Regions from separate parts of the Streptomyces sp. NBC_01217 genome, predicted to be linked through region 3. Evidence: riboswitches for the same ligand, from Rfam matches in the RefSeq annotation. Region 3 holds a riboswitch; each other region holds the start of a gene.
What was found. Region 3 has a riboswitch for cyclic di-AMP ahead of OG507_RS02540 (transglycosylase SLT domain-containing protein). Riboswitches for the same ligand answer to the same signal wherever they lie in the genome.
Positions count from the first base shown of each region.

Region 1: another riboswitch for cyclic di-AMP. It lies ahead of OG507_RS21915 (M23 family metallopeptidase); the one in region 3 lies ahead of OG507_RS02540 (transglycosylase SLT domain-containing protein).
Region 2: another riboswitch for cyclic di-AMP. It lies ahead of OG507_RS36960 (M23 family metallopeptidase); the one in region 3 lies ahead of OG507_RS02540 (transglycosylase SLT domain-containing protein).

Region 1 is NZ_CP108538.1:4,917,615-4,922,134, reverse strand. Features, by position in the region: gene OG507_RS21925 (PrsW family intramembrane metalloprotease) at 1-32, shown strand, start outside; gene OG507_RS21920 (aldo/keto reductase) at 51-995, opposite strand; gene OG507_RS21915 (M23 family metallopeptidase) at 1,196-2,443, opposite strand; cyclic di-AMP (ydaO/yuaA leader) riboswitch at 2,455-2,607, opposite strand; gene OG507_RS21910 (PP2C family protein-serine/threonine phosphatase) at 2,948-4,111, opposite strand; tRNA gene OG507_RS21905 (tRNA-Met) at 4,346-4,419, opposite strand.
Region 2 is NZ_CP108538.1:8,284,259-8,288,778, forward strand. Features, by position in the region: gene OG507_RS36955 (alpha-galactosidase) at 1-538, shown strand, start outside; cyclic di-AMP (ydaO/yuaA leader) riboswitch at 826-982, shown strand; gene OG507_RS36960 (M23 family metallopeptidase) at 986-1,867, shown strand; gene OG507_RS36965 (SGNH/GDSL hydrolase family protein) at 2,055-2,900, shown strand; gene OG507_RS36970 (STM4011 family radical SAM protein) at 2,965-3,843, opposite strand; partial or broken gene OG507_RS36975 (STM4012 family radical SAM protein) at 3,953-4,387, opposite strand.
Region 3 is NZ_CP108538.1:621,811-626,330, forward strand. Features, by position in the region: gene OG507_RS02525 (APC family permease) at 1-726, opposite strand, end outside; gene OG507_RS02530 (hypothetical protein) at 1,075-1,404, shown strand; gene OG507_RS02535 (DUF2461 family protein) at 1,487-2,137, shown strand; gene OG507_RS02540 (transglycosylase SLT domain-containing protein) at 2,274-3,044, opposite strand; cyclic di-AMP (ydaO/yuaA leader) riboswitch at 3,047-3,234, opposite strand; gene OG507_RS02545 (ATP-binding cassette domain-containing protein) at 3,944-4,520, shown strand, end outside.

The DNA.
Region 1 (4,520 bases), 4.3 Mb from region 3:
TGAACCCGCCCCAGCCGCCCCAGCCGCAGTAGGGCCGTGGCTCAGCCGCGTCAGGCGGATGCCTCGGTGAGCTCCGCCAGTTCCTGCTCGGTCAGCGTGAGGTCGGCGACGGCCACCAGCGCGGGCAGCTGCTCGACCGTGCGGGCCGAGGCGATCGGCGCGGCGACGGTCGGCCGGGACGCGAGCCAGGCCAGCGCGACGGTCGCGACCTCCGCATCGTGCTCCTTGGCGACCTTGTCGAGTGCGGCCAGGACCTTCTGTCCCCGCTCCGACTCCAGGTACTGACCGGCCCTCTCGGCGCGTGCGCTCTCCACCGGAGCTCCCGGGCGGTACTTGCCGGTGAGGAAGCCGGCGGCCAGGGCGAAGTACGGAACGGCGGCGAGCCCGGACCGCGCGGCCGTGTCCTGGAGCTCGCCCTCGTACGTGTCACGGGAGACGAGGTTGTAGTGCGGCTGAAGGGCGACGTAACGGGCCAGCCCCTCGCGCTCCGAGAAGTCCAGGGACGCCCGGAGCCGCTCGGGGCTGATGTTGGAGGCGGCGATCTCCCGGACCTTGCCCTCCTTCACCAGGTGGTCGAGGGCGGTGATGATCTCCTCGACCGGGACGGTCTCGTCGTCGAAGTGCGTGTAGTAGAGGTCGATGTGGTCGGTACCGAGCCGGCGCAGCGACTCCTCGGCCGCGTCCTTGATGTTCGCGGCGGAGAGCCCCTTGTACGAGGGGTGGGCGCCGACCTTGGTCGCGACGACGATGTCGGAACGGTTGGAGCGGGCCGCGAGCCACTTGCCGATGACGGTCTCCGACTCACCGCCCTCGTTGCCCGGGATCCAGGCGGAGTAGGAGTCGGCGGTGTCGACGAAGTTGCCGCCCGCCGCGGCGTAGGCGTCCAGCACGGCGAACGACTGTGCCTCGTCGGCGGTCCAGCCGAAGACGTTGCCACCGAGGGCGAGTGGGAAGACCTGCAGGTCGGAAGTGCCCAGCTTACGAAGTGAAGTCATATGTGGATCAACGAACCCCGGCGGGACCGCTATTCCGTTCGCCCCGCCGTACGGGTGGCTGTGCCCCGTACGGGTGACTCCGCCGTACATACAGACCGGCAGCCCTGACGTCGGGGGGTGAGCGTCAGGACTGCCGGGGTTCAGCGGCCGGCGAACCGGCTCGGATCACTCAGATCATCATGCGGATCACGAGGGGGTCATCACGGGGTGAGGCCCTTGTCGCGCAGCCAGGCCATCGGGTCGATGCCCGTGCCGTCGGGGGTGTGGACCTCCAGGTGGAGGTGCGGTCCCGTCACATTGCCGGTCGCGCCGACCCGGCCGATGGTGTCACCGGTGGTGACCTTCTGGCCGACGCTGACGTCGATCGAGGACTGGTGGCAGAACCACAGCTCCGTACCGTCCTCGAGCTCCAGCACCGTGCGGTAGCCGTACGAACCGGACCAGCCGGCCGACTTGATGGTGCCGCTGTGTACGGCCTTGATCGGGGTGCCGGTCGGCGCCGCGAAGTCGAGGCCGGTGTGGTAGCCGGAGGACCACATCGAACCGGCCTGGCCGAAGGTCGAGGTGATCGTGTACGAGGAGGTCGGGATGGCGTAGCTGGCGGCGAGCTTGGCGAGCCGCTCGGCCTCGGCCTTCGCCCTGGCCGCCTCCTCCGCCTTCTTCTTCTCGGCGGCGGCCTTGGCCTCGGCCGCGTCCTGCTGCTTCTTGGCCTCGGCGGCGGCCGCCTCCGCGGCTTCCTTCTCCTGGGCCGCCTTGGCCTCGGCGTCGGCGGCGTCCTGCTGCTGCTCGGCCTGCTGGAGGATGCGGGCGCGGAGCGCCTCACCCGCATCCGTCGCGCCCTGCTCCGTCTCGGCGGTGGTGAGGCCGGCGGTGGTGAGCGGGGAGGCAGCCGCGGCCGCCTCGGCCTTGTCGGCCTCGGACTCTCCGGTGAACAGAGAGCCCACGCCGGGAAGGGACTTGGCGTCGGGAAGGTTGTCCGCGATGGAGTCGGGAAGGGATATGGAGACCGGCGGCTTGCTCTGCGCGGTGGCCATGCCGCCCGCGCCGACCGCCGCGATGACGCCGACCCCGAGCACCGTGGAGCTACGGGCGAGTCCGTTGCGCTGCTTGGCGACGCGGTGCTTGCCGCGTACGGGGCGTACGGACTCCTCGGTGGGGTTCCACTCGTCCCAGCTTCTGTCGGGCTCGCTGTTGCCGTCGGCGCGGAAGTCGCCGCCGAACTCACCGGCGAGCGCGCCGCCCTGCTCGGTGTCGTAATCGGCGCCGAACGCCGTTTCCGTCCCGGTGGTCGCGTAGTCCGAGCCGAAGCCGGTACCGAAACCGGGTCCCGTCCCGTAGTCGGATCCGTTTCCGGTTCCGTAGTCGGATCCGAAGTCAGCGCCGAAATCGCCACTGAACTCGGGGTTGAACCGAGAAGGGGCCTCGGAGGCAGGCTTGTTGGACGCCACGGGGGCGCACTCCTTTCCTTCCTTCTCGCCTACCGGGTTAGCTGACGGGTTCGGAGCAGGAAGGTCTCCTACGGGCCCCTCTGCCTCTCACGAGACACAGGTGTCCGATTCACCCCATGTAGGTGGTTCCCCGGTTCCCTTGCGGAATTCGGCGCTCGCGCACGGTGCCGCCACTGACGACGGCTGGGACGACCGCGCTGCGTTATCGAACGTTAATAGACACACGGGCCTGATTCCAAGCCGTTCCCACTGATCGTTCACGTCTTTGGCCCGGACTTTACGGGACATAACCGGCTGGAATCGGACGAGTTGATCGGCCCTCAGCCACTACCCGTTTTCTGACGTTGCGTCAAACGTTATGCGGAGCGGCGCCTCTCGGTTACGTACGGTGGCACCCCTCGTCCAGACGGTGGCATCCCTCGTCCGGGGCGACACCGTCCCGTACGAAGCACCTGCGCGCACACGAAGCACGCGGGCGCCCGAGCACCCCTCCCACCCCGCCCGTCACGTCTCTTCCCGGCCCACGATCCTCACGGTCCTGCGCCGGTCCGGCTGCCCCTCCACGGGACGTACGACCGCGAGCAGCGCCATGTCGTCGGTCGACTCTCCCCCCGTGTGCAGCCGTACGTCATCGGTGAGCGCGGACAGCAGTTCCTCGGGCCCGGGAAAGATCCGCCCGCGCAACCGGGCCGCAGGGTCGTAGAAGACCCCGTCGGCGTTCCGTGCCTCGGAGAGGCCGTCGGTGTAGAGAAGCAGCGTCGTCCCCGCCGGCAGGTCCCATTCGTCCGTCCGGTCGGGCCACACCCCCAGATCCATCCCGAGTGGCAGCGCGGGCACCGTGGGTGCCAGCACGTCCAGCGCCCCGTCCGAGTGCAGCAGGATCGGCTCGGGGTGACCGCGGTTGACGATCCGCACCCGGGACAGCCCGGGCGGGATCTCCGCCAGTACGGCGGTGATGAAGCCCTCGAACTCGTCGAGCCCGGCCCGCCGCGTCCCCTCCCGCGCCAGCGCCCGCTCCAGCCGCTGCGCCACGCCCTCCAGCGAACGCTCCTGCTCGGCGGCCTCCCGGAACGCCCCGATGACCACCGCCACCGACTCCACGGCGTCGAGCCCCTTCCCCCGTACGTCCCCGACCACCAGCCGCACGCCCTGCGGGGTGTCCGTCACGGCGTACAGGTCGCCGCCGACGAACTCGTCCGCCTGCGCCGCCTCGTACCGAGCCGCCACATGCAGCCCGCCGATCCGGTCGGACGGCTTCGGCAGCACCGCCCGCATGGCGGTCTCCGCGATGACCCGCGCGGAGGCCAGCTGCTGATTGCCGCGCCGCACGACCGTATTGATCACGACGGCGAGTACCGAGACGGTGGCCACGGTGAGCAGCTCGATCAGCGGCACGATCAGCGGCAACGAGTTGTTGTACACCCGCAGCACGGCGACGGCCACCATCGCGGCGACGCCGGTGAGGATGGTGCTGGCCAGCGAGAAGAACGGTGCGGCGATCAGCGGTGCCGCCACGAACAGCGGAATGGCGGTGAAGGCGGGCGGGGTGAGGATGTCGAAGGCCAGTCCGCCGAGGATCATCATGAAGGGCAGCAGGCGGACGAACCGCCGGGTACGCGCGACGTCACCCACTCCATGTCTGCCGCGCCGCTTCAGCCGCTTCCACACCTGTGGTCTCCTGCCCGGTACGCGCGCGGCTGCGGACGGTACCGCGCCCCACCCCCAGACTCGCCGGAGCGGAGCCGCACGGCGACTCCTCGTCGGCCAATGGGAGTACGTGTATGGCGCAACGCACACACCGCCCGGGCCTGCCCGTTCATGGACCCGCGGGCCCACCGACCCGGGCCGCGAAATGAATCAGACCCGGCACGCTGCGTGCGTGCCGGGTCTGACATTCTTCAGTAGCGGGGACAGGATTTGAACCTGCGACCTCTGGGTTATGAGCCCAGCGAGCTACCGAGCTGCTCCACCCCGCGTCGGTAAACACAACTCTACGGCATGTCCGGCGCACTCATGACCACTGAGCGAATCATGACCCCTGAAGCCCCCCGCCTCCCTCTCCTCTCCCTCTCCCTCC
Region 2 (4,520 bases), 7.7 Mb from region 3:
CGATCCGCTCGACCGCCTGACCATCCAGGAGGGCTTCGGCCAGATCCACCCGGCCCGGGTGATGGCGGCCTGGGTCACCGACAGTCCGAATACGCAGCTCAACGACAGGGTCAGTTCGCTGCGCTTCCGCTTCGTGAGCGCGATGGCCGGTGTGCTCGGGGTCGGCGGGGACCTCGCCGAGTGGAGCGATGAGGAGCTGGCCGAGGCGCGGACCTGGGTGGATCTCTATAAGGAGATCCGGCCGGTGGTGCAGCATGGAGCGCTGTACCGGCTGCGCGCCCCGCGCGGTGGACTCGGCGCGGTCCAGTACGTCCACGGTGACGAGACCGTGGTCCTGATGTGGCTGGAGGCGCAGCGATTCGGGGAGCGGCCCCCGGCCCTGAGGCTGCGCGCGCTCGACCCCGCGGCGACGTACACCTGCCTGGACACGGGTGCGGTGCACCACGGTTCGGTACTGCTGCACCAGGGGCTGCACACCGGGCTGAGGGGGGATCTCGACGCGCGGGTGCTGAGGCTCCGGCGTGACCGACAGGCGTGACATGTCCGTAATGTGTGCATTTAGCCCAATGCGCCCTGCTTGTATGGGAGATGGTTGCCCTCTCGTGAGCGGGATCATATCCGTGACGGTGTGTGCTGACGGGGCGGTCGGCTATTCCGTGCGCGGCGCGGAATTTCAAGATCTTTGATCCACGGAGTGTGACCGGAATTCCGCGCCGATTTCCCGCATCGGATTCCGGTGCGGAACCAAAGGCTTGTTATCGCCGTCCCGGCTCGCTTACGGTCACCGTCAATCCGGACGGACCGCCCAATCCTGCCGCCGTCCGGAATTCGCACCCACTGATCGCGTGGCAGGAGCGGGGGAACCAGGTAAGCCGCCGACCGTAGAAATCCGGCCGGCTAGGGGTGAAGTCGCGCTCTGCGCGACCGGGCATCTCCAGCCCGAACCCGACAGCTCACCTCGCAGGCGCCGGAGAGGAAGCAGTTCATGCCCGCATCGGGTAAGCACCGTCGTACGAAGTCCAGCACCATCGCCCGTGGCGTCGCCGTGGCAAGCGCCGGCGGCGCTTGCCTCGCGCTGCCGCTGCTCGGTGCCACCGGCGCCCACGCCGTGGAACAGGCCGCCCCGAAGGCGGCCTCCGCCGCCAAGCACGCCGCCCCGGCCACGCCGGTCGCGCTGAAGCAGGCGGCCACCACGACGTACTCCGTCGTCTCCGGCGACTACCTCTCGAAGATCGCCGCCGACCACAAGGTCGAAGGCGGCTGGCAGAAGCTGTACCAGGACAACCGCGCGGTCGTCGGCGAAGACCCCGGCCTGATCCTCCCGGGCATGAAGCTGACGCTCGGCGCCAAGGCGTCCGGCGACTCCGCGCCGGCCGCCGCTGCTCCGGCAGCTCCGGTCAAGTCCGCCCCGGCCGAGGCCGCGACGGTCACGGAGTCCAAGCCTGCCGCCCCGGCCAGCAGCTCCGACTACGCCCACCCGGTCCCCGGCAACCACACCACCGGCTACCGCGCCTCCGGCTCCAACTGGTCCAGCGGCAGCCACACCGGGATCGACTTCCCCGTCTTCACCGGCACCAGCGTGAAGGCCATCACCTCCGGCACTGTCGTCACCGCCGGCTGGGGCGGTGCGTACGGCAACCAGGTCGTCATCAAGCACGCCGACGGCCGCTACTCGCAGTACGGCCACCTGTCCTCCATCTCCGTCTCCGCGGGCCGGACCGTGAGCACCGGTCAGCAGATCGGCCTCTCCGGCGCCACCGGCAACGTCACCGGACCGCACCTGCACTTCGAGGTCCGCACGGGCCCGGCGTACGGCTCGGACATCGACCCGATCGCCTACCTGGCCTCGCACGGCATCGACGTCTGAGCCGAACGGCCGGGCAGTTGAGCCACACATCATCACCTGAGCAACACCGAAGGGCGGTGCGCGGCGGCGCACCGCCCTTCTGCTTATTCCCCCTTTACCAAAACCTGACCGGGTGGTCTATCTCACCACCCGTCAACCCCTTATTACGGTCGCGTAGGTCACATTCGGCGGTGCAGGATAAGCGTTTGTGGCAGACGATTCGAGAAAAAATCAACGTGGCGTCAACTATCGACATGGCGTCATCGGGTCGTACGCGGCGATTGGCGACAGCTTCACCGAGGGCGTCGGCGACCCCGGCCCGGACGGGACCTTCGTCGGCTGGGCGGACCGTTTCGCGGTATTTCTCGCGGACCAGCTCCCGGACCCCGATGCGGAGACGAGCACCGAAGGCTCCGCCCACGGAAATTTCAGGTACGCCAATCTCGCCGTACGCGGACGCCTCCTCGACCAGATCGTCGAGGAGCAGGTGCCGCGCGCCAAGAAGCTCGCACCCGACCTGGTGAGCTTCTGCGCGGGCGGCAACGACATCATCAGGCCCGGCACCGACCCCGACGACGTGGCCGAGCGCTTCGAGCGCGCGGTCGCCGAGTTGACCGAATCGGTCGGCACCGTGATGGTCACCACCGGCTTCGACACCCGGGGCGTTCCCGTGCTGCGCCATCTGCGCGGCAAGATCGCCACCTACACCGCCCATGTGCGGTCCATCGCCGACCGCTACGACTGCCCGGTCCTCGACCTGTGGTCGCTGCGGTCCGTCCAGGACAGGCGCGCCTGGGACGACGACCGGCTCCATCTGTCGCCCGAGGGACACACCAGGGTCGCGCTGCGCGCCGCCCAGGTCCTCGGCCTCGATGTGCCGGCCGATCCCGACCAGGAATGGCCCCCGCAGGCACAGCGCGGCACGCTCGAAGTAAGGCGCGACGACATCCACTGGGCACGCGAGTACCTGGTCCCGTGGATCGGCCGACGGCTGCGCGGCGAGTCCTCCGGTGACCACGTCGCCGCGAAGCGGCCGGATCTCCTGCCGCTCTAGGGCCGGTCAGGTCCGGGGGCAGTCCGCCACCGCAGCGCCCTCGCTCGCCGGACGGGTCCGGGATTCAGGCCCGTCCGGCGAGGGGCGACAAGGGGAGCGCCGGTATCCGCTCCAGCACGCCGCCCGCGAAGACGTCGTACAACGGCAGTGTCTCCAGATGCACATAGCCGATGTGGCAGTCGCAGACGGCCAGCGGACAGGCGCGCGGGCCGAGAGAGAGCCGATAGCTCCCGTCATAGAGATTGCCGAGCTCCGCCGGGACGAAATGGCAGCGCCGGACCGTGCCGTCGCCGTCCACCGAGATGACCGACTCGCCCGTCCGGCAGGGCAGCCCGGCCGACCGGTGCGGATGCCGGCTGTACGGGAAGAGCGGGTCCAGGGCGGTCCAGCGCCCCGCCTCCTCGTCCGTATAGGTGTGTCCCTCCGCGGCGTTCACCCAGAGATAGACCGCGGCAGGCAGGGCGGCACGCAGCCGCCGCGCCTCGTCGAGATGGTCGTCCAGGCCGACGACACCCACGCTGTGGCGGATGCCGAGCGCGCTCAGCTCCCGGCACTTGGTCAGGAACCGCTCGTACGGCGTCTGCCCGGGGTGGTACGTGCACCAGAGTGCGATCTTCTCGCGGCCCGCTTCACCCGCCTCGGCCAGCCAGCCCGTACGGCCGCTGAGGTTGGTCTGGATCGCGTCCCGGCCGATGTGCGGCAGCCGGGCCAGCTCGACCAGCGCACGGCGGTACCAGGAGCGGACCAGGCCCTCGCCCCACGGGGTGAAAAGGACCGAGATCCGGTCGCCGGTCTGCGCCGCGGCCCACGCCGTGAACCGCTCCAGCGCGGCGCGGTCGGCGCGCAGCTGCTCCCGGCTGTCGCGCCGCTTGGCGAACGGGCAGTACGGGCAGTCGTAGTCGCAGGAGGCGAGCGGACCGCGGTAGAGGATGGTCAGGTCCATGGGGGCGCTCACTTCAGTTCGTACGCGGCCATCGAGGCCCGCACTCCGGGGGAGAAGAGTTCGGGGCCCAGCGCGTCGGAGTGGGCCAGACCCTCGGGGAGAGCCGCAGCAGCTGTTCGTCCCAGGCGGCGTCCGCAGCCGCCTCCACATCGGCGCGTCGCTGCGGCCGCACGGCGGCCCGCGCCTCGGCCTCCACGAAGCCCTGCACCCCGACGCTGATCCTGGTCGTCCCGCGGTCGGCGAGCACGGCCGGCCGGTCGGCCGTCGCGGTCGACGGCGAAGTCTCGACCGACAGTGGAACGGACCGCAGGTCGGCGCCCATCCGCTTCTCCGCGATGTCGCAGAGCCGCTCCAGCTCCGCCGTGGTCAGGAACGTGGGCGTGCCCCTGCCGAACGCCGCCGCGAAACGCACCGGCTCGGCGTCGCCCAGCGCGTCGAGATACCGGGTCGACAGCTCGTCGGGAGCGCCGATCCGGGTGAAGAGGTTGCAGAAGCCGCAGCGGACCTCGCGGGCGAATGGTGTTGGAGCTGGCCAGGAGGCCATAGGTGTTCTGACCAGAACGAGAAGGCCCCGGTCAGCCGACGGGGGACGGCCGACCGGGGCGGCCCGCTCGCGACCGATCGGCGTGATGGCAGTCGCGGGCGGGAGTTCAGGGCCTGCGCGGCAAGTATGTCCG
Region 3 (4,520 bases):
GCGCCGCGGGTTCTCCAGTTCCTCCGAGAGGTAGACGGCCGTGGAGAAGCCCTGGGTGATGAAGAGGGCGATCGCGAGCCCGGAGACCACCATCATCGCGGTGACCGTGGAGGTGGTGCTGCCCGACGAGGCGACCGACCCGTGCACCAGCGCGGAGGCCCCACGCTCGGAGTGCGCGAACCCGAGTACGGCGACGACGCCCGCCGCGATCACTTCGAGGACGAGGAAGATCCCGGTGATCCACGCGTTGGCGCGCAGGTCCAGGAGCCCGGCGAGGGTGGCGAGGATCATGACGCCGGCGCCCGCGGCGGGTGCCGGTATGTGCACGACGGGAGCTAGGTAGTCGGCCGTCCCCATGGCGATGACCGGGGGCACGATCATCACGACCAGCAGGGAGAGCACGAAGACGAGCCAGCCCGCCAGCCGTCCCGCCATGGTCGAGACCATGGCGTACTCACCTCCCGCACTCGGGATGAGGGTGCCCAGCTCCGAGTAACAGAAGGCGACCGCGATACAGAGCAGCGAGCCGATGGCGATGGTGAGGGCGGTGTATGTGCCGAGGCTGGAGAACAGGTCCGGTACGACCACGAAGAGTGTCGAAGCGGGCGTCACGCAGGAGAGCGTGAGCAGTGTTCCGCCCACGACGCCGATGGAACGCTTGAGCTTCTGTGGTGTGGGGCCGGTCGCTGGGGCGAGCGCCTGGGGTGCGCTGAGCGTTTCGGTCATCGTGCGATTCCGATCAACAGGTGCGGTCTCTGAGCGTGGGAGCGGTATCGCCTCCAGACGAGGACGTGGTGAGTGGTTTCGTCGCTCCCAGCGCGACATGCAATCCTGACGAGTTCCGCAGGTCAAGAGCTGTTCACCTACGGAATTCGTTGTTTCGGCGAGCAGATTCGACGTTTTGGCGTTAAGAGCGCGTCATTTTGCGGGAATCGGCGGGTGCGGGAACCGCAGCTCGGACCGGAGCAAAGTTTCACCCATTCCAGATTCCGGAACGGCGCGGGCGCCCCCGGGCCCCGCGGCGGCCGATGGCCGTGGGTCGCGCATCGGTGCTCTTGGTGCCAGCCTGGATGCATGGCTTGGGCCTCATGGACGACTCGCGGTGTGTTCTCCGGGCACGGTGGCGTGCTCACGGACGAGGTCGGCGTCCTGTCCGGGGACCTGACCGTGCACACGACCTGGGCCGAAGACACGGCCCAGATCACTGTGCAGTACACGGGTGCGATCGACTGGTTCACCATGTCGGGCAGCCCCGTGCCGTGCTCCTGCGAGGAGGACAGCCGGCGCCTTCACGAGGCGGTGGTGCAGTCCGTCCGGGAGGGGGCAGCGGCCACGGTGCCCAGGCCTCCGGCGCAGAAGCCGCTCCGGCAGCCGGAGCAGCCGACGGAGGGCGCTCAGGAGTGAAGGCCCGGGGGTGAGAACCCGCGGACGAGAGGGCCTGGGGCGCGAACCCGCCCTCGCATCGCGGATCGCTAGGATCTCTTGCGTGAGCAGAGCATTCAGCGGCTGGACAGAGCAGGCATTCGAGCTGCTTCTGCGGTTGGAGGGCATGCCTTCGCAGGAAGCGCGCGAGAAGCGCCGGAAGGACCGGGAGCGCCTGGTCCGGCAGCCCATGATCGCCCTGCTGAACGATGTGGCCGATGCGGACGGGGCGTACGAGGACTTCTCCGTCTGGGGATTCCGCAAGGACCCGTGGTGGTGGCAGCACCAAGCGGCCGTGATCCGGATCGCACGCAATGTCGAGATCGGTCTGCGTTTCGATCTCGACGGACTGCGGATCAGGGGCGGCTGGAGCTACCCGGATCCCGGGCAGGTCCCGTTGTTCCGTGCGGCAGTTGCCGCACAGGGCAGTGGCCCCGAGCTGGTCCGCGCCATCGGGACACTGGAGGAGCGGGGGTACGAGATCACCGGGGACACCATGAAGCGCGTGCCACGCGGTCATGACGCCGGTCATCCCCGTGCCGACCTGCTCCGGTACCGCTCGGTCCGCGCCGCCCGTCCCCTCGGCGGGGACTGCGCGCAGGACACGTCGGCGCTGGTCGGCGCCGTGCTCGAAGCGGCGAAGGAGCTGGAGCCCCTGCTGTCCTGGCTCGCCGGCCATGTGTCCGTTCCCGGCTCCGCCCGGCGCGGCGTCTAGCGTCGCCTCCGCACGCCGCTCACACGGGTGAGCAGCCGAAAGGCGGCCCCTGACCGGCGGGTGCGATCGCTTCCGAGGGGCCTGTTCGGCCTCTCGGCACCCGTCGGTCCTGGACCGCCATCGGTGCTGCTGCAGGTCAGTAGGCTCCGAAGACGTTGTCGATCGAGCCGTACCTGTCGGCGGCGTAGTTGCACGCCGCGGTGATGTTGGCTACCGGGTCGTAGATGTCCATCGACGTACCGGGCACGTGGTAGGCGCTGAAGGTGGGGTCGATGACCTGCAGGAGGCCCTTGGACGGCGTGCCCTTGGCGGCGTTGGAGTCCCAGTTGTTGATGGCGCGGGGGTTGCCCGAGGACTCGCGCATGATGTTGCGGTGGATGCTGTCGTAGCTGCCGGGTATGCCGTTCTTGGCCATGACGGCCAGCGACTCCTTGATCCAGCCGTCCAGGTCGTTCGTGTACTTCACGGTCGACGCGGCCGGGGCCGGGGTGGTGGCCGGGGCAGCAACGGCGTTCACGGTGGATGCACCCGCGGCAGCCTTGGCGCCGATGGTCAGCTTCATGCCCGGGAGTATCAGCGCGGGGTTGGCGCCGATGGTCGCCCGGTTGTCCTCGTACAGCTTCTGCCAGCCACCGCTGACGGAATACCCCTTTGCGATCTTGGAAAGGGTGTCGCCCGCGACCACGGAATAGGTGGTGGGCGTGGCCGCCTGCGCGGCCTTTTCCTTGACGGGGGCGACGGTGGACACGGCGGCGTTTTCGGCGGTGACGGTCTGCGCCGGAGCGGCGGAGGCGAATCCGGCACCGATCAGCGGCAGCACGAGAGCGGCTCCGCCCGTGGTCGCGGCGATGAGACCGCGAGACAGCGAAGTGGACTTGCGACGACGATGGTTACCCGTTGCGGACATGGCGAATTCCTCTCCGTCGCCTACGAGGTGAGCTGTCGGGTTCAGACTGGAGATGTCTGGCCGCATGGGAATGCGACTTAACCCCGAGCCGTTCCGTATACCGGGTCGGCGGCTTACCTGGGTCCCCCGCTCCTGCCGTACGTGAGTGGTCGGATTGCCGGACGGCGGCAGGATTCGGCGTTCCGTCCGGATTGACCGTGACCGTAGGCGAGAAACACCGAATGGAACAAGCCCCTATTTGTTGATCACAATTCATTTGCAAGATCGAATCAGGTAATTGGAAGTAATCCACCTCACATCGAGAAGTGAAATTTCTTTACACAGAAGGGAACCGGGCCGCGCACCGCGCCGTCTTGAACTCCGAAAGTGACTCACGCCACTGAGTGCATAAAAGGTGCAATTCGGGTGGAACTCAAAGGCCACAAGAGCCCCAATAGACACCTTTATTAACCTAAATATCATTTCCAAGCAAATCGCCCATACTCGGACATTTGCCCACTGCTTCGCGTGCTCGGGGCCGACCGCCACCGAACAGGCCCACCCGGGGTGGCCCGCTGGCCGCGCCCGCTCGTCGCACTCCCCCTCACTCCCCGCGCACGACGAAAGGGCTTTGCCGTCCGCTCTCCCGGTCGCTATCGTTTTCAGCGGTTCTGTTGTCTCCGATAGAGGTGGACGTTGCGCATCTGAGGTTCGCGATCATCGCGCCGTACGGCCGAAGCCGTACGCCCGTCACGCAGTAGCAGTGTTCTGTCCTGCCCGTGACCCCGCGTGGATGCGACCTTGGTGCATGAGCCGTCCCTCGACCTTTCGGACCGCCGCACCTCCCTCACGGTTCGGTCGCCGCGTGGTGCTCGCATACGAAGCCCCCATTCACCGCGCTTGCGACTGCGAGGACCACCATGGCGACATCCACCACCCCCAGCGCCTCCCTCACCTGCTCCGGCCTGTCCTTCCAGTGGCCGGACGGCACGACCGTCTTCGACGGGCTCTCCCTCACCGTCGGCCGGGGCCGCACCGGGCTCGTCGGCAGCAACGGCGCGGGCAAGTCCACGCTGCTGCGTTTGCTGGCCGGCCGACTGCGCCCTTCCCAGGGCTCGGTGGCCGTCGGCGGCAGCCTCGCCCACCTCCCTCAGAACGTCACCCTCGACACGACACTGCCTGTGGACGAGGCCCTGGGCATCGCCGAGCGGCGCGGCGCGCTGCGCGCCATCGAATCCGGCGATGTGGACGAGAAGCACTTCGAGACGATCGGCGACGACTGGGACGTCGAGGAACGAGCACTCGCGACCCTCGGGTCGCTCGGACTCGGCAACGTCGAACTGGACCGCACCGTGGGCCGGATGTCCGGCGGGGAAACCGTCCTGCTGCGCCTGGCCGCGCTGCTGCTGGAGCGTCCCGACGTGCTCCTGCTGGACGAACCGACCAACAACCTCGATGTATTCGCCCGCCGCAGGCTCTACGAGGCCGTCGACTCCT